3 regions of the Paenibacillus crassostreae genome follow, and region 1 is predicted to be linked to each of the others. Evidence: predicted binding sites of a transcription regulator. Region 1 holds the regulator's gene; each other region holds the start of a gene.
The links. The regulator Rex, encoded in region 1, represses fermentation and respiration genes when NADH is low (regulators of the CRP and FNR family bind a similar motif). The targets are predictions, from matches to a motif close to TTGTGAAATATTTCACAA.
Positions count from the first base shown of each region.

Region 2: LPB68_RS13815 (TorD/DmsD family molecular chaperone) is a predicted target of Rex. The motif match lies at 3,442-3,459, and genes of this name have one in related genera.
Region 3: LPB68_RS13785 (formate/nitrite transporter family protein) is a predicted target of Rex. The motif match lies at 9,034-9,051, and genes of this name have one in related genera.

Region 1 is NZ_CP017770.1:674,513-684,734, reverse strand. It holds gene panD (aspartate 1-decarboxylase) at 1-156, shown strand, start outside; gene LPB68_RS03240 (tetratricopeptide repeat protein) at 279-908, shown strand; gene dinG (ATP-dependent DNA helicase DinG) at 1,093-3,951, shown strand; gene LPB68_RS03230 (redox-sensing transcriptional repressor Rex) at 4,003-4,653, shown strand; gene LPB68_RS03225 (amidohydrolase) at 4,643-5,953, shown strand; gene LPB68_RS03220 (cell wall elongation regulator TseB-like domain-containing protein) at 5,995-6,510, shown strand; gene LPB68_RS03215 (hypothetical protein) at 6,730-7,260, shown strand; gene LPB68_RS03210 (AAA family ATPase) at 7,253-8,755, shown strand; gene LPB68_RS03205 (3-hydroxyacyl-CoA dehydrogenase family protein) at 8,892-9,764, shown strand; gene LPB68_RS03200 (acetate/propionate family kinase) at 9,761-10,222, shown strand, end outside.
Region 2 is NZ_CP017770.1:3,016,714-3,026,935, forward strand. It holds gene LPB68_RS13800 (MOSC domain-containing protein) at 1-37, shown strand, start outside; gene LPB68_RS13805 (glutamine--tRNA ligase/YqeY domain fusion protein) at 127-1,803, shown strand; gene LPB68_RS13810 (MFS transporter) at 1,885-3,123, opposite strand; gene LPB68_RS13815 (TorD/DmsD family molecular chaperone) at 3,578-4,261, shown strand; gene LPB68_RS13820 (1-phosphofructokinase family hexose kinase) at 4,329-5,261, opposite strand; gene LPB68_RS13825 (efflux RND transporter permease subunit) at 5,489-8,557, opposite strand; gene LPB68_RS13830 (TetR/AcrR family transcriptional regulator) at 8,615-9,523, opposite strand; gene cls (cardiolipin synthase) at 9,734-10,222, shown strand, end outside.
Region 3 is NZ_CP017770.1:3,004,047-3,014,268, forward strand. It holds gene pucD (xanthine dehydrogenase subunit D) at 1-423, shown strand, start outside; gene LPB68_RS13740 ((2Fe-2S)-binding protein) at 413-916, shown strand; gene uraD (2-oxo-4-hydroxy-4-carboxy-5-ureidoimidazoline decarboxylase) at 923-1,453, shown strand; gene pucL (factor-independent urate hydroxylase) at 1,495-2,454, shown strand; gene uraH (hydroxyisourate hydrolase) at 2,451-2,819, shown strand; gene allB (allantoinase AllB) at 2,851-4,242, shown strand; gene LPB68_RS13765 (M20 family metallo-hydrolase) at 4,239-5,555, shown strand; gene LPB68_RS13770 (pyridoxal-phosphate-dependent aminotransferase family protein) at 5,633-6,895, shown strand; gene LPB68_RS13775 (uracil-DNA glycosylase) at 6,927-7,112, shown strand; gene LPB68_RS13780 (FAD-dependent oxidoreductase) at 7,454-8,815, shown strand; gene LPB68_RS13785 (formate/nitrite transporter family protein) at 9,159-10,019, shown strand; gene LPB68_RS13790 (MFS transporter) at 10,206-10,222, shown strand, end outside.

The DNA of each region.
Region 1 (10,222 bases):
CGGTTAGTTCAACCTGGGGATACGGTTATTATTATTTCGTATGCTGTTATGTCTGAGGAAAGCTTACAATCACATAAGCCAACAGTTGTATTCGTTGATGAGAACAATAAACCTGTTCAATTAATGGATAAAGAAGTGCATGCGACGATTCTGTAAACCATGGGTTATGTGAATTGATGCAATGTATGGAAACAACGAATGAAAAGGTCCACTTAAACAAAAAATGATATTAGTAAGTTTGCACTAATATTATGATTGTTGAAGGTGGGATGCAGGTCATGTTTCAACATGTATTCGCTGAAATGAACGACATGTTAGAGGAAATTGTCAAGCATTACCCAACAGCACAAGAGACTCAAAAGCAACTTTTGCTTCAAAGGTGGAATATGCTTAAAGCGATGAGTGATGGAATTATTGAGGAATGGCTCTGTTTTGAAGAGAAAATGAGCACATTCCGAGAATATATGGTACTCTCACCTGTGTTTTCTTTAGCTGCAACACCTGAAATGGAGATGGAGTCCTTCATACGCGGTCAAGGGTATTTCAAATTACTGATGTTTCGTCAATCGATCCAGCAATTTTCTAATATTGTTAACGAAATGCCTGACAGCGTGCTCGCCAGACTATATATTGCTATGGCCCATCTTCATTTAGAGGAGACAAGCGAAGCTCTTGTACAATTTCACAGGATTCTTCCTATGGCAGAGCATAATCGTTTAAAAGCAATGATCTATAACGCTTTAGGATGTATTCACGTCAAATTATCGGATACATCTAAAGCTCAGGAGTACTTTGCGTTGGCTTTACAGAATGATCCGACCATGCCTGATCCACTAGTTAATTTACAGGTGTGTTCCCACAATCATGGTCAACTTCAATATGGAAGTCAGCTTATTTCATTATTTTAAAGTAAGGACATCCTATAGAAGACGATGCCTGTTAAGCGAAAGCAACAGAGCATCGCCTTTTTTTTCAACATATTAGAGAACTATTCCATCTTCTGCATACAATTTCATAATTCAAATTAATGAATAAATTTAAATCTTCTGTTATGCTGTAAAATGAGACTGGATTGAAAGGGAATAATTGAACATGAAATTTGCTGTACTGGACTTTGAAACTACGGGCAACCAGTCCACGGATGAGATCATTCAAGTGGGGCTTGCCATTATTGAGGAAGATCTATCAATATCACAAGTATATGGATCATTTGTTAATCCCGGGATATCTATTCCTCCTTTTATAAGTCAATTAACAGGCATCACAGCTGGTGATGTTGAGAATGCTCCTTCATTAGAAGAAATGTTGATGGAGTTAGTTCCACTGTTAGATGATGTTGTTTTGGTAGGTCATAATATTGCCTTCGATTTTAATTTTTTGCAGAACGCACTCGATCGATGTGGTTATTTACCATTCGCTGGTCGGTTGTTAGACACCATAGATTTGCTAAAAATAAGTTTTCCCTCATTATCGACATATCAATTAGGTCTAGTTACTTCACAATTCGGTATTCAGCATGATCGACCGCATCAAGCCGATAGTGATGCATTAGCAACTGCGCATGTGTTACTGAAATGCTTAGACGAATTAATTAGTCTTCCGCTTATTAGCTTACAAAGAATTAATGAAATATTTGGTGATGATGATAGTGATTTAGCTTGGTTCTTCGATGTTTTGTGTCGTGAGAAAGAGAAAGAGCCCGCACAGGACTTGGAGAAACATACATTTTATCGTCGCTTGGCATTAGCAGTTGAAGATTGGACGGATATTTCAGCGCCACGAGATGATGCAGACGATAATCCATTAAAGAATATGGAATTCAATGAGTACCTTGAGAAAATTCAAGACCAACTTCGCACATTGATGCCTCAGTATGAAGCACGAGAATCACAAAACATGATGTTCAATGAAGTAATGAAAGCACTACAGGATGAAAAGCATCTACTTATAGAAGCTGGAACAGGTACTGGTAAATCACTAGGATATTTGATTCCTGCTATCTATCAAAGTGTGAAGCGTGAGCAGAAAGTTATGATCAGCACGCATACGATTAACCTTCAAGAGCAGTTACGTGAACGTGATATTCCACTGTTAACTCAAGTAATACCCTTTCCATTTAAAGCTGCCGTTTTTAAGGGTAGACAACATTATTTGTGTTTGAGAAAATTTGAACATAAAATAAATACTAGAGACTTCAGTAATCCTAAAGAGGATATGCTTATAGCTGCACAAATGATCGTATGGTTAACGCAGACTTTGACAGGTGATGATGAAGAATTAAATCTTGTCGGTCGTGGTGCGGATTTCTGGGAAACAGTGTCCAGTGATTCGGATTCTTGTCTGGGTCGGGCCTGTCCTTGGTTCCGTAAATGTTATTATCATCGAGCTAAACATGAAGCGAGTATTGCGGATGTTGTCATTACTAACCACTCTAAATTGTTCACGGATGTGAAAGCGGGTCATCAATTATTGCCTGCTTATGAGTATTTAGTCGTTGATGAAGCTCATCACTTAGAAGATGTTGCAGGTAAACATTTAGGGCTACATATGAGGTATTTCAATGTGATCCACACCCTTGTACGACTGTACAAAGATAACCGAAATGGACAATTCCCTGTTCTACGAGATCAACTTCGCCAATCGTTTAATGAGAAATCTCAGGATTGGGCTGTACTGATTGATCGTATGAGTGGTGATTTAGTTGAAGTGAAGGAGCATTGGGACCGATTAAGTGACATGCTGTTTACACTGCTACCTGAGCGAAGTGATGCTGCACCTGGAGAAACGGGACAATTTGTCCTTCGCTTACAACCTTCAAAGAAGCCAAAAGATTGGGAAGAACTAGCAGCAATAGAGAATCAAATTTATGTTTCGTTAGGTGAAGTTATCCGTAATGCTGATAAAATGATAAATGAAATCAGAGAGAATCTTGATGACCAACAATTAGAAAGCCTCCTTACAGATGTAAGTGGTCTTGTGAAAGATTTAGCAACTCAACGAGAAGACCTGCATTTCTTTATCTCACTAAACGATGTAACGAATGTATATTGGATGGAGGCTAATGGCCACTATCGTAGTAAGTCATTACAAATGTATGCCGTTCCTATTGATGTTAGTAAGCAATTGAAGGAAGTATTCTTTGATAAAAAGAAGAGTATTATTCTAACTTCTGCAACACTTTCTATCGATAAGTCTTTCCAGTATATGATCGAGAATTTGGGACTTCAAGAGGCGGCAGACAAGGATCAAGTGAATACAGTCATGCTTCCATCACCATTCCGTTATCGAGATCAAGCCTTATTAGTTATTCCACGTGATTTCCCAAGTGTGAAAGGGAGCATAGGTGATGCACTCTTTGTTGAAACATTAGTGAAGTCGTTGGCTGACACCGCGATAGCTACGCATGGACGTATGTTAGTATTATTTACTTCATATCGGATGCTACGACAGGTCCATGAACCGTTAACTAAAGCCTTATCATCCACAGATATTGCAGTGATTGGTCAAGGAGTGGACAATGGAAGTAGAACTAAGTTGATTCGTCGATTCCAAGACAGTAGTGCTTCAGTATTACTTGGCACAAGTAGCTTTTGGGAAGGGGTAGATATTCCAGGTGAAGCGTTAACTTGTCTGGCTATCGTACGACTGCCCTTTCAACCTCCGAACCATCCACTTGTGGAAGCGAAGAGTGAATTATTACAACAACAAAAGAAAAATCCTTTTATGAAGCTTTCCGTTCCGCAAGCAGTCATTCGTTTCAAACAAGGTTTTGGCCGTTTAGTACGTACAGCGAATGATCGAGGAATCGTCATAGTCTATGATACACGTGTGATTGAATCATATTATGGAAAGTATTTCTTATATTCTTTACCTGGTCCCAAAATGGAACATATGCCAACGAATCAAATGGTTCCACGTATTTCTGAATGGTTACAAGACGATTCCCGCTAATAAACCTAAAGTTATTTCATATGTGAACACTAATTATGAGGAGGAGCAAATATGAAATCTGAAAAAATTTCAGAAGCTGTCGTTCGTAGATTACCTATTTATTGGCGTTATCTTTCCGAACTTCAGAGACGAGAAGTGTCAACAGTCTCTTCACAAGAACTTGGTCAAAAGCTTGATTTGAACCCGGCTCAAATTCGTAAGGATCTTGCTTATTTCGGCGATTTCGGTCGGAAGGGGATTGGGTATGATGTGGCTTATCTCATAGAGAAAATCCGTCATATCCTCAATTTAGATCAACAGATTAATGTTGTTCTAGTGGGTGCAGGTAACTTGGGACACGCTCTTTCTAACTATAATGCTTATTTGAAAGAAAATTTAAAAATTGTTGCTGTATTTGATGCATACGAACCTAAGGTAGGCACACAAATCAACACTTTGAAAGTTCAACCTATGGATGAACTTTATGATACGATTAAGAATCACAATATTAGAATCGGAATTATTACAGTACCTGAGTATGAAGCGCAGCAGGTTGCAAATCAACTTATCGAAGCGGGTATTGCAGCTATTCTTAATTTTGCACCTATTATATTAAAGACTCCACCGCATGTTCGTATTCACGCTGCTGATTTTACAACGGAAATGCTTAGTTTGGCGTATTATTTGGAAGAAGGAAAGGAAGATTCCACTGATGGTGAATAGTACAACGAAGAAATGGATGATTAAGAATGGTACTTTTACTATTCTAAACAATAAGCAGTCGATTGTTAAAGGGTATATGCTTATTGAGAATGATCTAATCACATATATTGGTGAAGAGAAGCCATCCATTGATGAAGAAATTCCAGTTATTGATGGGAATAATCTATTATTCTTGCCAGGTCTCGTAAATACACATGGACATGCTGCTATGTCATTACTTAGAGGATATGGTGATGATCTGGCTCTTCAAATTTGGTTGCAAGAGAAAATGTGGCCAATGGAAGAGAAATTCACTTCTAAAGATGTCTACTGGGGATCGTCTCTTTCTGTATTAGAAATGCTTAAGGGTGGAACTACGACGTTTCTAGATATGTATGATCATATGGACCAAGTAGCGAATGTAGTTCAAGAGTCAGGTATTCGTGCTGTACTTACTAGAGGTGTCATCGGTTTATGCTCTGAAGAGGTTCAAAGACAGAAACTTCAGGAAGCAATCAACTTTGCTAAGGATTGGAATGGACAAGCAGAGGGTCGAATCACAACGATGATGTCACCACATGCACCATATACATGCCCACCAGATTTCTTCACACAATTTGTTCAGGCTGCACATGATCTTGATATTCCAATGCATACACATATGTCGGAGACACGAAGTGAAGTCGCGCAGAATGTCGCTGATTATGGTCTCAGACCTGTTCAACACTTAGAGAAGTTAGGTATGTTTACACGTCCTTCTATTGTGGCTCATGGAGTACATTTAACCGATGAAGAAATTGAGATTCTAGCAAAGTATAACGTAGGTGTCTCACATAATCCAGGTAGTAATTTGAAATTAGCAAGCGGTATTGCGCGTATTACAGATTTGTTAAAAGCAGGAGTTACTGTATCGTTAGGAACAGATGGACCTGCTAGTAATAATAACTTAGATATGTTTGAAGAGATGCGTCTAGCTGCTCTTATTCATAAAGGGATTTCTGGAGATCCTACTGCTATTCCTGCGGCTGAAGCTTTACGAATGGGGACTATTTACGGTGCGAAATCATTATTTCTCGATTCAGTTGGATCTTTGGCTCCAGGGATGAAAGCGGATTTTATTGCAATAAATACAGATCAGGCACATTTCATACCTCGAACAGATTTCATTTCGCATGCGATCTATTCTGCGTGTAGTAAAGATGTAGAACATGTGTGGGTAAATGGTAAACAAGTTGTGAAGAATGGAGCTTGTCTAACTTTAGACGAAGAACGTATTCGTCATGAAGCACAATCTGCTTTTGAAGGATTACTCAACCGTTAGGATATGAGTTATTCCTGATCCCTGAAGAAAGGAAGTTCGGGTTGAAAAAGAATAAAAAGAAGCTGATTTGGTTAATTATTGTTATCATAGCCGTTCTATTATTCGGGCTCTACCGATATTATATATACATTATGCAAGACCAATGGAGACAAGAAGAAATAGCAATTGTCGCAGCTAAGCAGCATAGTGAATTAATCAAAGTGACTCGTACTTCTAAATCGGTCTGGAATGATGTGGTATGGGTTATCGAAGGGCAAAATGAGGAAGATCAGCATATGATCGTCTGGGTCCCATTCACGAGTGATCAGGAAGTGAATGTTACTTCTGGAGCCATTAAAAGTGAATTACTTGAAGATGGATTATCGAGAAGTCAAATGATGAGTATCATTCAACGGGAACTCCCGGATACGAAAGATATCCAATTGGAATTGGGATTATTTAATGGGCGTGCTGTGTGGCAAGTATTTTACAAAGATCAAGATCATTATAACTATCGCTTCTATCGCTTTAGTGATGGTCAACAAATAGGTGAACAATTCACATTGCCAAATCGATAAAAAATAACCAGCTGAGCCATTCTAAAAAGAATGATTCAGCTGGTTATTTTGAAATATAAGGAAGTACTTGTTGTGTTAAAAAAACCATATTTTTTCAGAAAAAAAGTGTATACGATGTGATATACTTATTTATGTTATTTTGATATACGAAATGATATACGATTATATATACTATTATTTGTATTTACAATACGCATTTATACGAGAGGAGATTGTTGGATGAAAATACGTATCATTCCGGTTGTGTTAACTGTGATTATTTCAGGTGGACTTCTATTTGGCGGATGGTTTACGTTTCGCCAGGTAGCTCAACAAACCCCACTTGAAAATATTGTTAACCATTATGAAGGTATCAATCAATCAACACTAGAAATAAGTCCCAATGAGGTTGTAGTAAAGATTGATGTGGAGCCGGGTACGAAATTGTCAGGGCTAGTTCAACAAATTAATTCAGAAGGTAAATCAATCATTGATGGAAGAACATTAAAACTTGATGTGGTTGATCATTCGAATGATGCTTTAGATGACTTCTGGGATGAAGCACTATTTCCTGTAGCCGAAGCAATGGAGAATAGACGCTATACTCAGATCGTTGAGAAATTACAAGAGATGGAACAAGATTCAACGGTGCAGGTGACCACAGAAATGGATGACAAAAACGTGTATGTTGGCCTAACCGATGGTGAGGGAAGTAAGTTTATCATTCTGCCACGTGAACCTGAAGTGTTGGAGGTGTGGAATAATGCCTAAGTGGATCAAAGAAGTGCTTATCGGATTTATTCCAGTATTGCTAATCTTTCTTGGCTATATTGGTGTGAATATTGTTCCCATTCTATTAGCAGGAGTGCTAGTGGCAGGATTATTGTTTTTTATGAATAATCGAGGTGGAGTTGCTGTTGGAGCAATGGCTGACCGGAAGCGTAAGAAGAAACTTCCAAGTAAGCTGACCTTTGATGAGATTGGGGGGCAAGAGCATCCCAAAGAGGAATTGATGGAAGCATTAGATTTTCTCATCCGACATGAAGAAATTCAGAAATTTGGAATTCGACCTTTGAAAGGAATCTTACTAACAGGACCTCCAGGAACAGGGAAAACATTACTCGCAAAAGCAGCCAGTCAATATACTGATTCTGTATTTACTGCAGTCGCAGGTAGTGAATTTGTTGAAATGTACGTTGGTGTTGGAGCGGGTAGAGTTCGTGATTTATTCCGCGATGCACGCACTCGTGCAACTAAAGAAAAGAAGAAAAGCGCCGTTATTTTTATTGATGAGATTGACGTTATAGGTGGTAAACGTGAAGGTGGTCAGCAACGTGAGTATGACCAGACTTTAAATCAGCTATTAACAGAGATGGACGGTATATACGATAATGAAAGTCCAAGAATACTCATCATAGCTGCAACGAACCGTAAGGAAATGTTAGATAGCGCGCTCCTTCGTCCTGGACGATTCGATCGACATATTCAGGTTGATTTACCGGATAAAAAAGGGCGCAAACATATTCTCGGAATACATGCTAAGAATAAACCCATTCATATAGACACTAATTTGGATAAAATTGCTGAAGAGTCATATGGCTTCTCGGGAGCTCAGCTTGAAAGTGTGATGAATGAAGCAGCAATATACATGATGAGAGAGAATAAGTCAGAAATAGAGCAGCAGCATTTATCCATGGCAATTGATAAAGTGATGATGGGTGAGAAAACGGATCGTGACTCTACACAGGAAGAGAAAAAGAGAGTTGCCATTCATGAATTAGGGCATGCTATTATGGCTGAGATTGTACGTCCAGGTAGTGTTAGTCAAGTGGCCCTTAGTCCACGAGGTCAAGCCCTTGGATATGTTCGTCACAATCCTCAAGAGGAGCAGTACCTCTATACGAAATCATATCTAGAAGAACAGATCATGATTGCTCTTGGTGGGGCTGCCTCAGAAGAAATATATTATGGTGGGCGTAGTACTGGATCAAGTAATGATTTCGAACAAGCATTAAATATCGTCCAAACGATGATGAAGTCTGGATTAACATCATTAGGGATTGTGAAGCTAGAAATGGTAACAACAGAAGAATTGATGAAAGAAAATAATGTCATATTAGAACAATTAATGACACGAACAAGAGAGACTCTTGAGCAACATCGAAATATATTTGATCAATCATTAGATATCCTTATGAAAGAGGAAAACCTATCTGGAGAACAATTTCGATATCTATTCAATGAATCTTCACAATTACCAGCATAAAACATGATGCTGGTTATTTTTTTTTACTTTTGATCCGTGCTAAGATATTATTAGATGTTGGAGTGGTGAATGTGTATTATTCGACAAGAATAGTACAACACCAAAATATAAGCAGAGAAAGGGAGTAGCATACCATATGTTATTCAAAAAAATAGGTGTCATCGGCGGCGGCACGATGGGGCAAGGAATTGCTGAAATGCTGGCTGCAAAGGGCATTGATGTATTGTTAGTTGAGAAAACTGCAGAAAAATTAGATTATTCTTATCATATGATCGAAATGAGCCTCGACAAACAGCTTGAGAAATGGGGAATTACTCAAACTGAGAAGAAATTGATTCTTAGCAGAATTCAAAAGGTGGTTCATTTCGCTGAATTAGGTACTTGTGACATGGTTATTGAAGCCATTTATGAAGATATAGAAGCGAAAAAAGAAGTTTTTGCACAATTGGACCAAGTTTGTCCTAATAATATAATTCTTGCAAGTAATACTTCTACACTTAGTTTAACTGAACTTGCAAGTTCCACGATGTATCCAGAACGTGTAATTGGTATGCATTTCATCCATCCCGTAGGAAAAGTGGATTTAGTTGAAATTATTCGTGGATTGAAAACATCAGAAATTACTTTTGTAGAAACAAAACGTTTTGTTGAAGAAATAGTTAATAAGAAGGGTGTTATGATCTATGAATCCCCTGGATTTGTTACTTCTCGTTTAATTTGTTTATTAATTAATGAAGCACTACATATTCTTCAAGAAGGAGTAGCATCTGCTGAGGATATCGATGATGCTATGCGTATTGGATATCAATTCCAGAATGGTCCACTTGAAATGGCAGATCGTTTCGGGCTTGATTCTGTACTTGCAGCACTTGAAAGAATGTTCCGTGAATTTGGCGAATTGAAATATCGTCCTTCAACCATTCTTAAGAAGATGGTTCGTGCTGGGAATTTAGGGGTTAAAACAGGTGAAGGATTCTTTACGTATGACAAGGATGGTGACAGAATATGAAAGTTCTAGTTATTAATTCAGGAAGTTCTTCTTTGAAATATCAATTATACGATATGACTGATGAGTCGGTTCTGGCAAAAGGTCTTGTAGAGCGCATTGGAATGGAGTCTTCCATCCTTAATCATAAACCTACTGGAGGTCAGGAAGTAACTGAGGTCAAAGAGATCTTAGAGCATAATACTGCTATTCGTAAAGTACTTGCTATGCTGACAGACTCAGAGCACGGTGTGATCGAATCCATAGATGAAATAGATGCTGTAGGTCATCGTGTAGTCCATGGGGGAGAATCATTTAAGGCATCTGCTCTCGTTGATGATAATGCGAAGTCGGAAATTCGCCGATTGATCGATTTAGCACCACTACACAATCCGGCAGCGATGATGGGGATTACAGCCTCAGAAGCAAACATGCCGGGAATTCCAATGGTTGTTGTATTCGATACCGCCTTCCATCAAGAT
Region 2 (10,222 bases), 2.3 Mb from region 1:
AAGGTTCCAAAAGTGGCTGGATGAAGGTGCATTTTAATTGAACATTCTTTATTTTACAGGTATATTTGTATGAAGCGATTATGTGCAAGATGAGGCATAAATCTCAAGAATGAAAGGTTGATTACAGTGGAGAACCCAAGTACACCCTCCAATTTTATTAAAAGTATCATTACAGAAGATCTAAATTCCGGCAAGGTGAAGGAAATTGTTACGAGATTTCCACCAGAGCCTAATGGTTATTTACATATCGGACATGCGAAAGCGATCTATATTAACTTTACGTTAGCAGATGAATTCGGCGGGAAGACCAATCTGAGATTCGATGATACCAATCCGATCAAAGAAGATACGGAATATGTAGATTCTATCCAAGAAGATGTGAAATGGCTAGGATATGAATGGGATGAACTACGTTTCGCCTCAGACTATTTCGATGAGATGTATGATCGCGCAGTGTTGTTGATTAAGAAAGGTAAAGCTTTTATCGATGATCTCAATGCCGAACAAATTCGTGAGACGCGAGGCACTTTGACAGAACCGGGTAGTAATAGTCCTTATCGTGATCGTAGTATAGAAGAGAACCTGGAACTATTTGAAGCGATGCTTGCTGGCAAATTTAATGATGGTGAAAAAGTATTGCGTGCCAAAATTGATATGTCATCACCGAATATTAACTTGCGTGATCCAGTTATTTATCGAATTTCTCATACTCATCATCACAATACAGGTGATAAATGGTGTATTTATCCGATGTACGCCTTCGCACATCCACTAGAGGATGCTATTGAGGGGATAACACATTCACTTTGTTCATTGGAATTTGAAGATCAACGTCCCTTCTATGATTGGGTAATAGCAGAATGTGAAATGCCTAATGTTCCGCATCAATATGAATTCGGTCGCTTGAATGTTGGACAGACCTTAACAAGTAAACGTAAGTTAAAGTTATTAGTTGATCAACAACTGGTAGATGGCTGGGACGATCCGCGTATGCCAACAATCTCAGGACTACGTCGTCTAGGTTATACACCTGAAGCGATTCGTAGTTTTATCTACGAGACAGGAATTTCCAAAAGCCAAGGTGTTGTAGATCGCCAAATGATGGAACACTTTGTTCGTGAAGATCTGAAGATAAAGGTTCCTCGTACAATGGCAGTATTGAATCCACTCAAAGTCGTAATAACGAATTACCCTGAGGGACAAACAGAGTTACTTGAAGTAGAGAATAATATTGAGAATCCTGAAATGGGTAATCGCGAAGTTCCTTTCTCTCGGGAAATATATGTTGAGCAAGAGGATTTCATGGAGAATCCACCGAATAAATACTTCCGGTTATTCCCAGGGAATGAAGTCCGACTTAAAAATGCTTACTTCATCAAATGTAATGAAGTCATTAAGGACGAAGATGGTCATGTTGTTGAAATACACTGTACCTATGATCCGGAGACGAAGAGCGGTAGTGGATTTACCGGGCGTAAAGTGAAAGGTACCATTCACTGGATAGAGGCTAATCAAGCGGTTCCTGCTGAATTCCGTTTGTATGAACCACTCATAAAAGATGAAGAAGTAGAAGAGTCTGTTGATGTGACACAAGAGAAGACATTCCTTGATCAGATCAATCCAAATTCAATGGAAATTGTTCACGGATATATTGAACCTGGGATGGTTGATGTAGTTGCTCAGGATAAATTTCAATTCTTCCGTCATGGTTATTTCAACGTAGATTCTAAGTATTCTACAGCAGGACATCCGGTATTTAATCGGATCGTCTCACTCAAGAGTTCATTCCCGATCACGAAATAAACCAATAATGAATATTGAAATACAAATAAACCAGCCCGCATTGAGATAATGTGGGCTGGTTTTATTCAATATATTTCATCATTATAGAGTAGGTTCTTCATCTAGTTCTTGCTCAGGATGCGTATTAGGTAACTCATAACCATGCTTGCGAATAATCCACCACATCTGAGTAAAGCCAGCGGCACCAATGAGTGAGAATATCATACCTGTTGTATACATAGATTCTGCACCGAAGCTTTGGAATAGCCATCCACCGATAAAGGCTCCGAGGACACCAGCAATCCCACTCCATGATAGTGTATATACAGCTTGACCCGTTGCACGATAAGGACGAGGAATCAATAACATCGTTAGTTGGGTTCCAACGTAGAAGAATCCACCGAAGGTAACGCAGTGTAACACTTGAATGGCAGCGACTTCTAATGGGAGTGTAGCTTCAGCCATAAGGAGCCAACGGAGACTGAAGAGTAGACTGACTAAGGCAAGACATCCGAAGAGCCATGTTATTCTACGTTTTACGAAACGGTCAAAGAGCATGAAAAATCCCATTTCAAAAAATGAAGAGAGGAACACTGCCAACCCAATCATCCACTTAGATCCACCGATCTCTGAGATATATAGCGACATAAATGTATTATTCATTGCATTAGGAATAGACACAAGTACACCTAATAGAATAAAGGTGAGAAAATACCTATGAGTTAATATATTGGAAAATCCTCTAAGGTGTAACGTCGGCGTATGAGAAGTACGATGGAGGGGTGGAAGAAATAAAACAGCCCCAATAGCTAGGATAAGCAACAGCGTAAATAAGATGGGTACTCCTGATATACCTGTCAAATCCAGAATTAAACCTGCAACAATAGCGGTGATTGCCCAACCAATAGATCCCCACATACGGAAGGAACCGAATTGATGAGATGTGTCCTGAATATATCCTAGGATTAGACTGTTGCTATGAGAAAATATGGGCGTTTGGAAGAAAAAGAATAAGATCATCATAAAATAAACCATAGGATATGTATTCGCTTGAAAGACAAATTGTAACAGTAACACGGTACCGATCAACATGAGAATAATAATGCGTTTCATGTTATACACACGGTCACCCCAACTTCTCCAGAAGGGATTAGCAAATAGGGAGACAAAAGGGCCAAGCGCCATCAGACTTCCTATTTCCAACTTCGTCATACCCACATCGAGAAGGTATAACTGAAAAAAGCTTGTAAATATAACCATCGAACCATAAATAAAGAAATTAAATAACTTAAGTGACGTTAAGGAAGATTTATGATCTATATATTCTCGCAATAATGACATTCCTTTCGATCAGACGAATGGTCACGCTCTTGTACTTCGCATGATTATCTCTCATTCTATACAAATTTATTCTATGTGTAGGCTAACTATTTAACTTTATCACTTGTTGTAAGTGGTTTCAAACCAGCAAATTTCCATATGACAAAAAAATTACGAAATAGACAAATTTTTTAAAAAAAAGATATGGTAAGCGCTTACAATATGAGTTATAATATATGTAATAGGTAACGATTCCCCCTAGTAATCGTATGCCGAAGGATTTCTCTTTATGATTTTCGTCATTGACGGAAATCATTTTTTTTTGGATGTCAGATTGGTATGTGAAGTTTGTTACATAATTTATTTAATATTTAAGGTATTCTCAATATATAAGAAAGCGCTATCTTTTATAGTTGGGTATTCTTATTAGATCGTAACGTCACTACTCGATGATAATATAGGGGGGTAACACACGATGAACATGACGATGGAACTTAGTAAGGATTCTGAAGAATGCACTTTATGGAAGAAAAGAAGAGGCTGGATGTATCAGTTGCTTATTGATTTTTTGGGAAATTCCCCAAGTCTATCGCTTATTTCTCAATGGCGGCAGCATATGGTTACAAGGGAAGATGTCCTACTGACAGAAGGTGGGCAACGATTAATACATTATTTTTCTAACATTCATCCAAGTCAACTTATTGAAATAAGTGAAGTGGAGAAGAAGGAATATCGGCGCTTATTTGAGGGAACTCAACCGTTATTTCCTTCGTTATGTGAGAGTTCCTATATAAGTAAGGTAAGAGAAAAGCAAGTCGATTGTACTGCAGATATACGTGAGGTGTACGTTCGGTCAGGTATTGCATTCAATAAATTGAGCCATGAGCATGATGATTATATTCTAATTGAGCTTGAATATATGGCTATTCTTGCTGAACGAACATCAGATCATCGAAGAATAAGAATAGCTCAGTTATCATTAATTGATGATCAAATCAAATTCTTAGAGGACCATGTAATGAATTGGGTACCCATTTTTGGTGAAGATTTAATGAATGAGACACACAGTCCGATTTATACAGAAATAGGTAGTATTTTGAGAGACTTTATTACATATGACAGACGCATGTTGCACACATGGAGGGAGAATCTTTCCTAGTCAACATGAATTCAATAACGATTTTTAGGCTGGTTCCTCGAGCGTCAGATGGAGTCAGTTTTTTTATTTATATTTTTTGGACTACAATGTCCCTTTGGATCCGGTCGACATCCTGCATGCTGACCTTGCCGGCCTTCTTGTGTAACGTATTAGCCGTCCCGCAGGCAGCTCCTAATTTGAGGGTGGTGATAATGTCAGCACCTTTGCATAGAGCGCTCACCATTCCCGCAACCATAGAGTCTCCACTTCCAACAGGATTTATTGCGTTCACCTTAGGAATGTGAATCCGATAGAATTCTCCAGCGTACCCAGCCAATGCTCCACGTTCACCTTGTGATACAACTATGAGTCGAGCATCGTCACCGATTAGGGAGGCTATAGCCTGAATGGTAGCATTGTCACCGTCATTCTGGATTCCCATCAATTCAGCCCATTCATGCTCGTTAGGCTTCACAAGGTCAGGTTTCGCATGAAGTGCTTCACGAAGTGATTCTCCATGTGCGTCGAGCCCTACCTTAGCCCCATAATGATGCGATATTTCCGTTAGTTCAGCATAGATAGAGGATGGGCATCCCATTGGAAGGCTACCGCAGAACAACATCCATGTAGATTGTTTAGCGAAGGCTTCAACTTTGCGCCGTAGCATATGTAGATCTGGTTCAATAATTAGGGGTCCCTCTTCAATGAGTTCGGTACTGGTTCCTTGTTGTTGATCGAGAATGGTAATCGCCCGTCTCGATTCACCGTTTGGTAGGATAATGAAATCAGACTGAATATCTTCTGCCTTCAGACCAGCGAGTAGTGCATCTCCCTGATACCCTGCGACATAACCTGTAGCAGTCACTTGATCTCCTAATGTATGCAATACACGAGCTACATTTACACCTTTACCACCTGGAACAGCGAGATATTCTGCTGTCCGATGCTGGTGATTGACTTGGAAATGGGGAATAGTGTATGTAATATCTAAGGCTGCATTCAGAGTGACGGTTGTGATCATAATGTAGAACCCCTTCCATGAGTTTGCTGTAGATAGATTATCGCATATGTAGGTAAACTTCGCATATGGATGTTAGGGCTAGAGCTAAAAGGTTAAAATCAAGAAAAGGACGTATCTCCTTCACTAATAAAGTGAGAGGAATACGTCCTTTTCAAAATATAAGAAAGCATTAAACTTAGGTTATCTTTATCTTAATCTTAATCTTAATCTTAATCTTAATCTTAATCTTAATCTTGAACTTTAGGTTTGCGGAACTTCATCAAGAATTCATATACGATAGGAACGATAACTAACGTTAACAGCGTCGAACTGATTAGACCACCGATAACGGTAATACCGAGTCCACGTGAAATGATTCCTGCACTATCTTCCAATCCAGTAACTAGTGGTACTAATGCACCAATAGTAGCCAATGCAGTCATTAGTATTGGGCGAAGACGAGTCGCTCCTGCTTCAAGAAGTGCTTCACGAGTAGATAAACCTTCACGTTCTTTATGAATAACGCGGTCAATCAGTACAATGGCATTTGTGACAACGATCCCAATGAGCATTAATGCACCCATTAATGAGGACACATTCAACGTTTCATTAGCGAGTAGTAACCCGACAAGTGCACCGATGACTGTAAATGGTAAGGAGAATAGAATTGCGAATGGTGCAAGTCCTCCACCAAAGGTAACAACGAGAACAAAGTACACAACTGCAATCGCTGCTAACATGGCAATTCCTAGTTGCTTGAATGTATCATTGATCTGTTCCGTTGAACCACCGAACTTCACTTCGACACCGTCAGGGAGTTCGATAGCATCTATTTTGTCCTGTAAACTAGTTGAAGCTTTACCAACATCTGCTGTCTTAATATTAGCTGTTACGGAGACAACCATTTTACCATCCGTGCGTGTAATGGAGTTCGGAGAATGTCCTTTTTCCACTTTGGCTACATCTTTGATGGCCACTTCAAATCCAAGTGGGGACATGATTTTTTCATTCGCAATTTCGTTGATCGTTTGATATTCCGAGCTATCGGCTTCGATGTAAACCTTATAGGTTTTGTCATCGACTTCGATCTCTGTTAGAACAGGACGTTCGCGAATAGGGCTTATCTTCATGGCGATCTGACCCGCAGTAAGACCTAGGGAGCTCAGTTTTTCCTGATTAGCCACAATGGTGTACTGATCATAGGAAGTGGATAGACTGGATTTTGCTTTTTCAAAATAGGTCGTATCCTCTTCAACGAATGCTAGAATTTGATCCGATACGGGCTGAATATCTTCTAAGCGATCTCCGAATACACTGACGCTTAATCCACTAGATAACATTCCACCCGTCATATCTAGGGAGGTCCATTCTCCTACAGGGACTTCCTGCTGAAGATCCTCGATGAGTGTTTTCTGAACGTCCTCGAAATTCTCTGTATCGGTATTGTATTCAATATAGAAGAGACCCGAATTAGATGAGCTAGCCCCACCCATAGGATTAGCGCCTCCAATAGAATACTGCATCTTCTCAACCGAAGGTTGGCTAAGGATGAGTTTCTCGGCTTCCAAGGCGACCTTCTCGACAGCCGCTATTTGAGTACCTGGCTCAGGAGAATAAGTCACCATGATGAATTTGTCTTTTTGTTCTGGCATGAAGCTGGTACCAATTAAAGGATATAACAATAGGCTACCAACAAGTAGAAGAACAGCTGAACCAAACGTGATAATTTTATGGGATAAAGTCCAATTTAGAATTTTTTGATAGCCTTTTGCAAGTTTTCCTAGTTCTTCTTTATGAGTAATTCTCTTTGATGAAATCCCTTTCTTGAAGAGGGTATGTGCAAGCATAGGGACGATTGTTATCGCAATAATTAGGGAAGCTAGCAGTGCAAAAACCATCGTTAATGCAAAAGGTAAGAACAATTCTCCGACCATCCCACTTACAAAGGCAAGTGGAAGGAACACTGCGATGGTGACAATTGTGGATGACATGATCGGAAGGAACATTTCTGCTGTCGCCTCACGGATTAATTCACGACCGCGAAGTTTCTCTCCACTGTCAGCTAATCGTCTATAAATATTCTCAATGACGACAATGGAGTCATCGATGACCCGCCCAATGGCTACAGTCATAGCGCCTAATGTCATCATATTTAGCGTAATATCTAATCGCCAAAGGATAAGAAGAGCAGCTAGTAGTGACAAGGGGATGGAGATAATGGATATAATTGTCGAGCGAATGTTACGTAAGAAGATCAGAATGATGACGACAGCAAACAATGCTCCAAATACAGCTTTGCTAAGCATCGTGTTCACCGAATCTTCGATCGGTTCACCTTGATCCAGTAGTGTGATCAGATCAAGACCATTATAATCTTTCTCCAAATCAATGATGCTGTCTTTAACTGCATTCACGACATCAACAGTATTAGCATCATTGTCTTTAACAATGGATATCCCGATCGATTCAGCACCATTGGTACGAGAGATAGACTCTGCTTGACCAATGACTTGAATATTAGCAATCTCACTAAGCTTAACGGTTGGAATACCAGAGTCAGCACCCGCATTCAGAATAACTGGAATCGCAAGGTTCTTCAAATCGTCAAGTTCAATGATATTCCCATCTACGACAACGGCTTTCTCGGAATCCTCTAAGTTATAGAGACCTAGGGGAACACGGAGAGATGATCCTTGAACGATCCCTTGCACCGTATCCTGAGTTAGTCCTAATTGAGCCATTTTGGCCTCATCAAATTTCAATTGAACTTCTTTAACATACTGACCAGATATACTTACAGAAGCTACACCTTCAAGTTTCTCTAATTCAGGTTTAACTTGTTTTTCGATAATACTTGTTAATTCCTCTAAGTCTTTTGCTTGGTTGTTCGAAGCACTCAGGGAAATAACGGGGAATGAATTCATGCTAAATTTGGATATGGTAGGTTTCTGTGCATCCTCGGGTAAAGTGACTTCATTCAGAGCTTCACGGACTGCGGCTGTTGCTTGATCTAAGTCTGTACCGTAATCGAACTCTATTGCCACTGAAGAAGCATTCTCCATGGATGTCGAGGTAATCATCTTGACGTCATCTATGTTACGTAAGCGTTGTTCAAGCGGAAGCGTCACATCTTGTAGAACACCTTCTGGGGCTGCACCAGGGTATATCGCAATTACATTCAAGTAGGGAATACTAATGTTAGGAATGGTTTCTTGCTTCATGGATAGCCCTGCGAATAATCCCGCAGCAGTAACGATAATTGTTAGAATCCAAATGGCAAACTTGTTATTCAAAGAAAAATTAATAATACTCTTCATAAATAAGGTCCTGCCCCTCTCCAAATATATCTAAGTCGAATCAGCTAGTTGATGATTTCACACATTCATCGAATACAATGAAATAATTTCCCTGAGTTCGCTATTTAGTGCTTGCAGTTCTGGTATTTGTTCTAAATTTCCAATCATACCTTGAATCATGACTCTCCGGGGATGACTATCCACAATTTCCTTTTCGAGAATATGTATGGATTCGAAAGCGTCTTTATATACCTGTTGGTCAATTGTGATTGACTTCAGACAATCCTTCATTTCTTTCGTTATTAGAAAAGGATGCCGTTGAATGCTAGATTGCTCTTGAAATTCATCGATCCATGGATACCATAATTCTGTAGGGATTAAGGGTTCGGGCGTTCTTGCTATCATACTTGCAGCAATATCATCTAACAGAGAAATGAGATGAGATGACATCTTCTTGGTGTGAAGTGGAAGACCGGGAATGAATAACATTCGTAAGTTTGAACCAAGTAAACCTCCAAAGAAAAAGACTAAATCCATAGCATAAGGTTCAATTTCAGTTCCATAGATGGACTCCAATTTCAACCTGAACCAGTTTAACATTTTGAAATGATCATCTTGAAGGCAATTTCCAGTACCATTCTTTTTAGTCAGATATGCGCCATCCATGAATTGATATTTCAGAAATTCCCGTAATTCAAGCAAATGATGAAGAAGAGCCTCTAATTGTGCTTCTAGTTGTTCTTTAGGAGTAAGATGAGATTCCTGTTCAAATCGAATGACACTTTCACGAATGAGCTGAAAACAATATGAGTAAATACTTTCTTCCAGCTCTTCTTTCGATTTGAAATGGAGATATAGACTTCCCTTTGACATTTCGCATACTTCAGCAATTTCTTGCATGGAGGTAGAAGCAATCCCCTTGGTAGAGAATAACTGTAGGGCTGTTTTCAGAATAGTTGTTTTTTTGTCCGTTTGTTTTTCAGACAATCGACTTGCACTCCTTTCTAGAACTCTATGGTTCTCATATTGACCAGCTGGTCAGATTATATTATAAAACGAGATACAATACAACGATTGCCACTGTTGGATGAGGTAAAGATGGTTGATTATCAATGGATCGTGTACAATAGTTAAGGGATAAGCATGAATAAGGTAATATTTAACTATCTAATGTAAAGACTAAAGGTGCGTGTATAAATGAGACGAGGATTGCAGGTTATATTAATTTTTGTGTTGGTGTTTGCATTTTATTATTTTGGATTTGGTTTTGTAGGAAAAACGGCAGGGACAATCGTCAGTGTGTTCTCAACCCTAACGATTATTTCACTATGTTTCATGATTTCTATGGAGAATCGAAATCCTTCTACAACGATGTCTTGGATTCTATTGCTTGCATTAGTACCTATCGTGGGACTCATCGTCTACTTCTTATTCGGTCAGAATTTTTTCAACCGTCGTAAGTATGACAAAAAGGCGATTATTGATATGGAGACATACGAGAGATTAGAGAATGAAGAGCTTCGGTTCCATCAGGATTACTCTGGGTTTACGACACGTCAGCAGCAATTATTGAAATTATCTCAGAAGCTTGGGCGATCTCCGATTTCTCACTCAACTGAAACGACTGTACTAACCAATGGTGAGCAGACCTTCTCCAAAATTATTAATGAACTAGAGGCTGCAAAA
Region 3 (10,222 bases), 2.3 Mb from region 1:
ACAGGGCGCGTCCGTATAACCGATCAGTTTCATGTGGTGGCCGCAGGCCCTGTTGCAAACCCACAAGGGTATCTCGGTCAAATTGAGGGTGGGAGTAGTATGGCGGTTGGATTTACCTTATCCGAGGATGCTGTCATGTCAGAGGGGAATTATCTAACCAAGAATTTAGATACCTATTTAGTACCCACGATTATCGATATGAATGGCAAGATCGAAGTGCAAGCGATAGAGGATTTGCCAGATCACGATACCTATGGTCCGCGTGGCATTGGTGAGATCGGTTCGGTTCATTTAGCACCAGCAGTTGCCTCAGCAGTATTCCATGCCGTAGGCAAACGGGTAAGTCGACTGCCAATTGAACCTGAATCGCTGCAAGAAACGCCATTTATTCCACATAAGGCGGTGAAAATCCATGCCGGATAAATCTCTAGCAAGTGGAGATGTACGTAATAATACCTTCACACTGAACTGCTTGATTAATGGTAAGGCTATATCAACTGAAGTTCCAGCCGCTCGTCGTCTCCTCAACGTACTGCGTGAAGATATAGAACTATCGGGGACGAAGCGTGCATGTGAGATGGGACGATGTGGTGCTTGCATGGTTCTGATGGATGGGCATCCAGTTAATGCCTGTCTGACAATGGCTTATCAATGTACAGGAACAGAGATCACAACGATTGAAGGTTTGAGTGAAGTAGGGCTACATCCCGTTCAACAAGCATTTTTGGAGGAAGGTGGATTCCAATGTGGTTATTGTACACCGGGTATGGTTATTTCGGTGGTTGGGTTACTGGGGGAGAATCCACAACCTTCACAAGCAGAAGTGGAAGAAGCTTTATCAGGAAATATTTGTCGTTGTACAGGGTACGGAGGCATCATGCGTGCTGTGAATAAAGCGATTGAGAGAGAGGGATGAGTTAAGATGACAAATTCGATATCATCCGTAACACTTGATGAGGTCAATGGAATGAGTCAGGAAGAGTTTGTACAAAGTCTTGGTGGGATTTTTGAACATTCGCCTTGGGTAGCTGAGCGGGCGTATCGTCATATCCCATTTCGTTCTATTGAGCAACTCCATCAGGTCTTGTTGGAAACGGCGAGGAGTTCCGAACAGAGTCAGATAAAACGATTACTAAGATCCCATCCAGATCTAGCAACAAGAATGGAAGTCACGCCACTGTCTGCAGCTGAACAGCAAGGGGCTGGACTTGATCTGTTGACGGCAGAAGAATTTAATATCCTGACAGATTTGAATACAACGTATATGGAAAAATTTCAATTCCCTTTCATTCTCGCTGTACGTGGTAAGAATAAAGACGATATTATCAACGCTATAACTGAACGTTTGAATCACTCGGAGCAAGAGGAATGGATGCAAGCTTTGATAGAAATTGGGAAGATTACGAAGTTTCGCCTACAAGATTTAATAGTACAAGATAGCACAAAATCATAAGTATATAGATGTATACATTTATTTTAGGGAGAGTGTTAGCCATGCTAGAGCCTATTAACGGACGTACGATGTTTTATGGAAAACACGATGTTCTAACTTATCGTACTTATGCAAAACCACTGTTAGTCTCACCAATTTCGGAGTCTTCCTTCACAGGCTGCGATAACATTATATTCGCTCATAATATTTCATTCGCTGTGACGGGGGAAGCCTTTTTAACATCTTTCTCGCAAGGTGATAACTCGATGGTGGTAGCTACGGATTCCATGAAAAATTTCATTCTACGGAATTCAGCTGATTATACGGGAAGCACAACGGAAGGGTTACTTCAATTATTGAGTAGTCGATTCATGGATAGATATAATCATGTGACATCGATATCCATCACAGCGCACAGGATCCCTTTTGAACAAGTCATGGTTCCATGTAGTGAGGGTCTGAAACAAAGTCAGCTCGTCCTAAGGCACTCTAATAATGAGTCGTATTCCGCTTCACTTACAATGCAACGTGGAGAAGATGAACCAGAGGTAATATCACATGAATGCAACTTGAAGGATCTGCAATTGATAAAAGTTAGTGGAAGCTCGTTCTACGGTTTTGTGCAAGATGAATATACAACATTGCCAGAGAGTTATGATCGACCGCTATATATTTTCTTGAATATTGATTGGACTTACAGCGATGTCCAACATGCGCTTGATGGGGATGCTGGACAATATGTAGCCGTGGAACAGGTAAGGGATATTGCTCATAGTGCTTTTCATGAGCTTAGCAGTCCATCGATTCAATCACTTATATATCAGATTGGGATAAGAGTACTGACGCGTTTTCCGCAATTAGCTACGGTCTCTTTCGAGTCAAACAACCGTACGTGGGAGACGATTGTTGAGCCAACAGAAGGAAAAGGGGGAGTGTTTACAGAACCTCGTCCACCTTACGGATTCCAAGGCTTCTCTGTGAGTCGTGCAGATCTAGCGGAAGCTACAGGGACGTTAGTATGAATGGACGGTTAACGACTCATGTGCTTGATCTGTCAAGAGGGATTCCTGCAGCAGGTGTGGTAGTTCAATTGCGGAAATTAAGTGATGGTGATTACCTATTGTTGTGTCAAGCAGTGACGAACGATGATGGGAGATTGCATGCTCCGCTTCTAGATGGTGTTGGGATGGAAGTAGGGAGGTATGAGTTGCTGTTTGAGGTAGGGGATTATTTTAGGTTAACACAATTGGAAAGTACAAACGGTGGAACGGAGTTATTATTCCTCGAACAGATCCCTATTCGTTTCAATATAGACAACGTTAATGGACATTATCATATTCCGCTCCTAGTAGCCCCGGGAGGTTACAGCACGTATAGAGGTAGTTAGTGGAGATTGGATGACCGGAGGTGAGTACTTCATGAAGAACTCGTATGAACTTGTGATTAAGAATGGTGATGTGGTGTTGCCTGATGAAGTACTCAAGTTGGATATCGGAGTCATTGGAGGGAAAATCGTCGCACTGGGTGAGAATCTTCCAATAGAGCAAGATACGGAAGTCATCCATGCGGCAGGGCATTATGTATTACCGGGTATGATTGATATGCATGTTCACTTTAATGAGCCGGCGATGGGTCATTGGGAAGGATTCCGGAGCGGTTCAGCGTCGCTTGCAGCAGGTGGTTGTACGACGTATGCAGATATGCCACTAAACGGCAATCCGCCTACTGTGAATAAGGAAGCACTCAAGCTTAAAGTTGAAGCTGCTAATGGGAATTCAGCTGTTGACTATGTGCTATGGGGTGGTCTAGTCCCTGACAATCTGGATGACCTTGAGGATTTGTTTGCGGAAGGCGTTATCGGGTTTAAAGCTTTTCTATCCAATCCGGGTGGAGAGGGCGAGGGACGTTTCCGCGAAGTAGATAGCGATACGCTTTATCAAGGAATGCAACGAATTGCATCGTTTGGTGGAATCCTTGCGTTACACGCAGAAAGTGAAGATATTACATCAACGTTATCTACAGATGCTCAGAGAAATGGACGATGTAGCGCGCGTGATTTCGCGGCCACTCGTCCGGCTCATGCGGAGATAGAAGCTGTTGCAAGAGCACTATTATATAGTGAGCTTACAGGTTGTACATTACATTTTGTCCATATCAGTACGGCTGCTGCTGTCGAATTGATTCATGTTGCTAAGCTTCGCGGATTAGACGTTACCGTGGAGACTTGTCCTCATTATTTAATCTTAAATGAAGACCATATGGAAGACCTAGGGCCAGTAGCCAAATGTGCCCCTCCCTTGCGAAGTGAAGAGGAGAAAGAAAAGTTGTGGGCTATGTTGGAACTAGGCAAGATCGATCTTATCGCCTCGGATCACTCTCCTTGTCCAACGGAGTTAAAGATGAATTCTGGTCTGTCATTTGTTGATGCATGGGGTGGTATTTCAGGTGCACAGAGTAGTCTTGAACTGATGTTTCATGAGGGAGTGAACAAGCGTGGGATCCCAGTTACCTTGATTTCAAAATTACTTGCCGAGCTACCAGCGAAACGTTTCGGAATGGCGCATTGCAAAGGATCGATAGCCCTAGGATTGGATGCTGATCTGGTCCTGCTTAACCCGAGTTGTCCTTACATGCTAACTGTAGAAAACTTGCTGTATCGTCATAAACATAGTCCATATATCGGAATGACCTTATCCTGTAAAGTAACTTCTACCCTAAGTAGGGGGAAACTCGTGTACATTGCGGATGATGGTGTGATTGTAGCGGATGGTGGACAACAATTGCAGGTTAGGAAAGGGACGACTGTATGATGGGCACACCTGTGATTCAAGCGCCGGCTCTGGAGATGCTGAAGTTGCTTGATGCTTTAGCGGAATTTAGTGCTCCAGGTACTGGTGTGACTAGGTTACTCTATACGTCTGAATGGCGTCGAGCACAGCTTTTTATACAGGAGAGAATGATTGGGTTCGGACTAGACGTTACAGTTGATCAAGTAGGTAATGTGTATGGAAGGCTCCAGGGAGCTAATCCAGAGGATAAAGTGATTCTTACAGGTTCCCATATCGACACGGTCGTAAATGGTGGTAAATATGATGGAGCATATGGCATAGCGGCCGCAGTTACGGCAATTCATTATTTGCAACAGACCTTTGGACATCCACTTAGAACGCTGGAGGTAGTGTCCTTTTGTGAGGAAGAGGGTAGTCGATTTCCATTAACATTCTGGGGTTCAGGTCATGTTACTGGGATGTATGGAGGTGGGGAAATGGCAACCTGCGTTGATGCTGAGGGCGTATCACTGTTGACTGCCATGACGGATTCAGGATTTGGAGTTGGCTCTATTGAGGATGATCGTGATGAGCACGATAGAGGGACAGTGGGCAATAGGGTAGGAAGTAGGGCAATGGGCTTAGAGGCTGGGGCACGCAGAAGTGATATAGGTGCTTTTGTGGAATTGCATATTGAGCAAGGCATCATTCTCGAGAAGACGGAAACAGAAATTGGCATTGTGCAAGCTATTGTTGGACAAAGACGATATCGGATTAAGGTCAGTGGTGTAGCCAATCATGCGGGTACGACGCCGATGATGATGAGGCTGGATGCACTTGCTGGTTTGGCAGAAATGCTAATCCTCTTGGAGAGCTTAGCTCTAGAGGTGGGTGAGAATCTAGTGGCTACATGCGGTCGGTTGGAAGTGTTTCCGAATACGCCAAATGTCATCCCAGGTGAAGTCGTATTTACGCTTGATATTCGTCATAGCGAAGAAGAGGAACTAGGAGGATTCTGTGACCGTACCCTTTCAGGTTTTCGTGAGACAGCAATCAAGCGTGGACTGGAGATTGTTGTCTCACTAAGCCTCAGCACTCCTCCAGCACCCATGGACATGAAGCTATGTGCAATGTTGGAGAGTACATGTCAGAAGCGGGGAAAATCTTACCGCATGATGGTGAGCGGTGCAGGGCATGATGCCCAGTTATTTGCACCACAATGTGCTACTACGATGATTTTTGTACCGAGTCAAGCAGGCATCAGCCATTCTCCTGAAGAATATTCAACTCCTGAGGCGTTGGCTGCTGGATTAGATGTACTCACAACGATGTTGTATGAGTTGGCATATGTATAGACTGATATCCAAGTTATCCATGTCATGTTGCATTAACAATATTGGTTTAGCGAATGAACCTACAAGGAGAGATGTTCATGAGGCGGTATGTAGATTTGTCACCGTCACAAAGGTGTATTATGACACCGGGACCGGTAGAAGTTGATCCACGTGTACTGCGGGCGATGTCCTTTCCAATTCTGGGGCAATTCGATCCAGAGTTCACATGTATTATGAATGAAACGATGGAAATGTTAAGGGAATTATTCTCTACAGATAATCGATGGGCTTATCCTATAGACGGAACCTCTCGTTCAGGTATTGAAGCGGCGATGGTCAGTCTTATTGCCCCAGGTGATCGTGTCCTAATCCCCATCTACGGTCGCTTCGGGCATCTCTTACATGAGATTGCCGAACGATGTGGGGCAGAGGTATTCGTGATAGAGAAAACATGGGGAAGCGTATTTGAACCGAATGAGGTTATCGCAGCGATAGAGAGATTCACACCTGATGTGGTAGCCATCGTCCATGGGGAGACATCTACAGGTCGTATACAGCCGTTGGCGGAAATTGGGCAGGCCTGTCGTGAGATGGACGTCTTACTTATTGTCGATGCTGTGGCAACGATTGGGGGAGTTCCTGTTGAGACGGATGAATGGATGCTTGACGCTGTTATTGGTGGTACACAGAAATGTCTGTCCATACCATCAGGAATGGCTCCAATCACATATAATGATCGCGCAGAGGCTAAGCTGTTGAGTCGTAAGCAGGTAGAACGTGGATTAAGAACAGGACAAGAATACGCAGAGTCTACGAAGCTATCTTTTATCCGTAGTAATTATTTCGATCTTAGCATGCTTCAAGACTACTGGAGTTCCACACGATTGAATCATCATACCGAGATGACCTCTATGCTATATGCTCTGCGGGAAGGTTTACGATTGACACTTGAAGAGGGATTTGAAGCACGTTTTGCCAGACATATATTGCATGAAAAGGCACTTTTAGCTGGATTGACCGCGATGGGCCTTAAGCTATATGGGGATCCTGACTGTAAGTTGACCGTTGTCACCTGTGTCTTGATTCCGGAAGGTGTAGATGGGGAATCAGTTCGCTCCATGTTACTCAATCGATTCGGGATAGAAATCGCCAGTTCCTTTGGTCCTTTGAAAGGCTTGATCTGGCGTATCGGTACGATGGGATTCAGCTGCCGTGAGAATAATATTCTGAGGCTACTCGGTGCATTTGAAGCTGTACTAATACGGCACGGATTATCGCTACCATGTGGATATGGTGTTCAAGCGGCACTAGATGTATATGAGGCAAATGAGTATAAAAGAAACCAATTTCCCATGGTATAATTGACGTATCTTACACTAATGGAGAATTCAGATGAATGAGAATCAGCGTATCAATTGTATGAAATGTCAGCATTTCTATGTCACATGGGATCGACAATTCCCTAAGGGATGTAGAGCTTATGAGTTTAAAACAGCAATAATGCCCAGTCATGCAGTTTTTGCTTCATCAGGTAAGGCGTGCATGAGTTTTGAACAGAAGGGTAATCCTAGATCATAACGTGACTGATAATTGATGGATACAGTGCGTCTTAATGAAGTACGGTATCTATCCTCGACCAAAGAAGTGGTTGTTAAGAGTGTGGAAATGTCATATTAGGATATGATAATAATCACTGGGGAATTATGCTAGAACTCAAATAACCAGATCTTAATCTGTCTAGAGTAGATGGTTAAGGGCAAGTGTTTAGATGTGACGATTGTGAAAATTTTATCAATACCTATTGCAATGTGAAAAATATCACACTATAATAAGGTTTATCAAGTGAAATTAATCACAGCTGAATTAGCTACAGAAAATATATCAAATTTGGATATCTAAAATTTGGAGGAGGAAATATCATGAAAGTAGTAGTCATAGGTTGTACACATGCAGGAACAGCAGCTATCGTAAATACCGCTCAATTATACCCAGAGGCAGAAATAACCGTTTACGAGCGTAATGATAATATATCCTTCTTGTCGTGTGGGATCGCATTATATGTAGGTGGTGTCGTGAAAGATCCACATGGTCTATTCTATTCTTCCCCAGATCAACTGGCTGCTTTAGGGGTGAATACAAACATGCGGCATGAAGTAACGTCAATTGATACCGATCATAAGAAATTAACCGTGCGTAACTTAGTAAATGGTGAGGAGTTTGAAGATACTTACGATAAATTGATTATGACAACAGGATCATGGCCTATTATTCCGAAGCTTGAAGGAATTGAATTGGATAATATCTTACTTTGCAAAAACTATAACCACTCGAATACGATTATCGAAAAGGCAAGTCATGCTAAACGTATTACGGTTGTCGGCGCAGGTTACATTGGAGTCGAGCTCGTAGAAGCTTTTCAAATGAATGGTAAAGAAGTAACCCTCATAGATGGTGTAGACCGCATATTGAACAAATACCTAGACCCTGAGTTTACTGATGCTATTCAAGAATCTTTTCAGAATAAAGGGATCAAGCTTGCATTGAATCAGACCGTGACTGCCTTCGAAGGAAGTAACGGAGTCGTGAATAAGGTGATTACTACGCATGGAGAATATGAAACAGACTTGGTGATCCTGTGTATTGGATTCCGTCCTAATACAGAGTTGTTGAAGGGCCAAGTAGATATGCTTCCTAACGGTGCGATTATCGTAGACAACTATATGCAGACGAGCAGGAAGGATGTTTTTGCAGCGGGAGATAGTTGTGCGATTCACTATAATCCGACAGGTAAGAAATCTTACATTCCATTAGCGACCAATGCCGTACGGATGGGAACATTAGTTGCGCGCAATTTGGTGGATCAGACGACTCGTTATATGGGAACGCAAGGTACATCAGGTATTAAAATATACGAGGATAATATTGCAGCAACTGGGTTGACGGAATTAGCAGCTATCGATGCAGGATTGCAGGTAGAGACAGTAACAGTGACTGATCGTTATCGCCCTGAATTTATGCCAACATCGGAAGATGTAACTTTGAAGGTTGTATTTGAAAAAGGAACACGTCGCATCTTAGGTGCTCAGTTGATGTCGAAGGTGGAATTGACACAATCGATCAATACGATCTCAGTATGTATTCAGAATCAAATGACGGTTGATGAACTTGGTTTTATCGATTTCTTCTTCCAACCACACTATAATAAGCCTTGGAATTTCTTGAATACGGCTGGGCTACAAGCATTATCTACTACTGCTAAGAAAGAGCCTTCCCACGTGTAAAAGAATATTATATTGTAGCTAACTACAATATAACTTTAATACCAAAATCAGGTCGAGGATAATACCTTGACCTGATTTTTTTAGTGCATTATTCGGTCATGAATATCATCTAATGTATATTTTTAACTATCAATCTCAATAGTAAATAATCAATTCCCTCGATATATTATCCATAACATAGACATTGACCTTATGTTGATTATGAAAATCGAACTATTCTGTGAAAGTTTTCACTTTCGGTCATGTATTGTGATAATTATTACGTTTAGAACGGAAACAAGTACGTTACAATCAGTATAAATAGATTAGATTTTAAACATTATTGGATTAAGGGGATAGGATCATGGCCTATTATAAACCTCAGCAAATTGCTGAAGTGACAGTGGAGAACGGGACGAAGAAGGCCCACAATCGGCTTGATACGGTACTTGTTCTAGGATTCTTAGGGGGCGCATTTATAGCGCTAGGATTTTTACTAGATATTCGTGTTGTAGCAGGAGCACCAGCGGAATGGAGTGGGATCGTAAATCTCCTTGGAGCTTCAGTGTTTCCATTGGGCCTCATTCTCGTGCTTCTAGCGGGTGGTGAATTGCTGACTGGGAATATGATGGCAGTTCCGTTGGCTCGGATTACGAAGAGGATTTCGACGTGGGAAGCATTAAAGAACCTTATATTAATTACATTGAGTAACTTTGCGGGAGCCGTATTCGTTGCCTATTTTTTTGGACATATCGTTGGACTGACGGAATCAGGCGTGTATTTAGATAAAGTAGTGGATATGGCAGGACATAAGTTAGATGCTACATTCCTTCAAGCATTTGTCTCAGGGATTGGATGTAACTGGTTAGTAGCATTAGCGGTATGGCTATCCTATGGTGCAGATAATATGAGTGGCAAAATATTAGGGATCTGGTTCCCAACCATGGCTTTTGTAGCGATTGGATTTCAGCACGTTGTGGCGAATATGTTCCTGATTCCTGCAGCTATTTTCGCCGGTTACTATTCATGGGGAGAATACTTGATCAATTTCGTGCCAGTCTGGCTAGGTAATTTGACAGGAGGTGCAATCTTCGTAGCGCTTGCCTACTGGGTGGCTTATCTACGCGAACCACAGACGAGTTCTGCCACAGCCACAGCAAAAGTTAAGGTGCACACTTCACAGGCAAGAACACTACATGAGCACTTATATAAATCGGAAGGATAAACTCTCTGATAAAGGACGGCATAGCCGTTTCTGCTTGATAAAAAGTAACTGTCGGGTCGACCTAATCCTTTCTTTAAGGAAGAGTCGACCCTTTTTATTTCCTTGATTAATCAGGTTAACTTTGCAGAATTGGGCTTGGAGATTTAAGATAGAAGGAACAACTAGATATTTGGGAGATAATAACGGATGAAGATTTTAGAGAA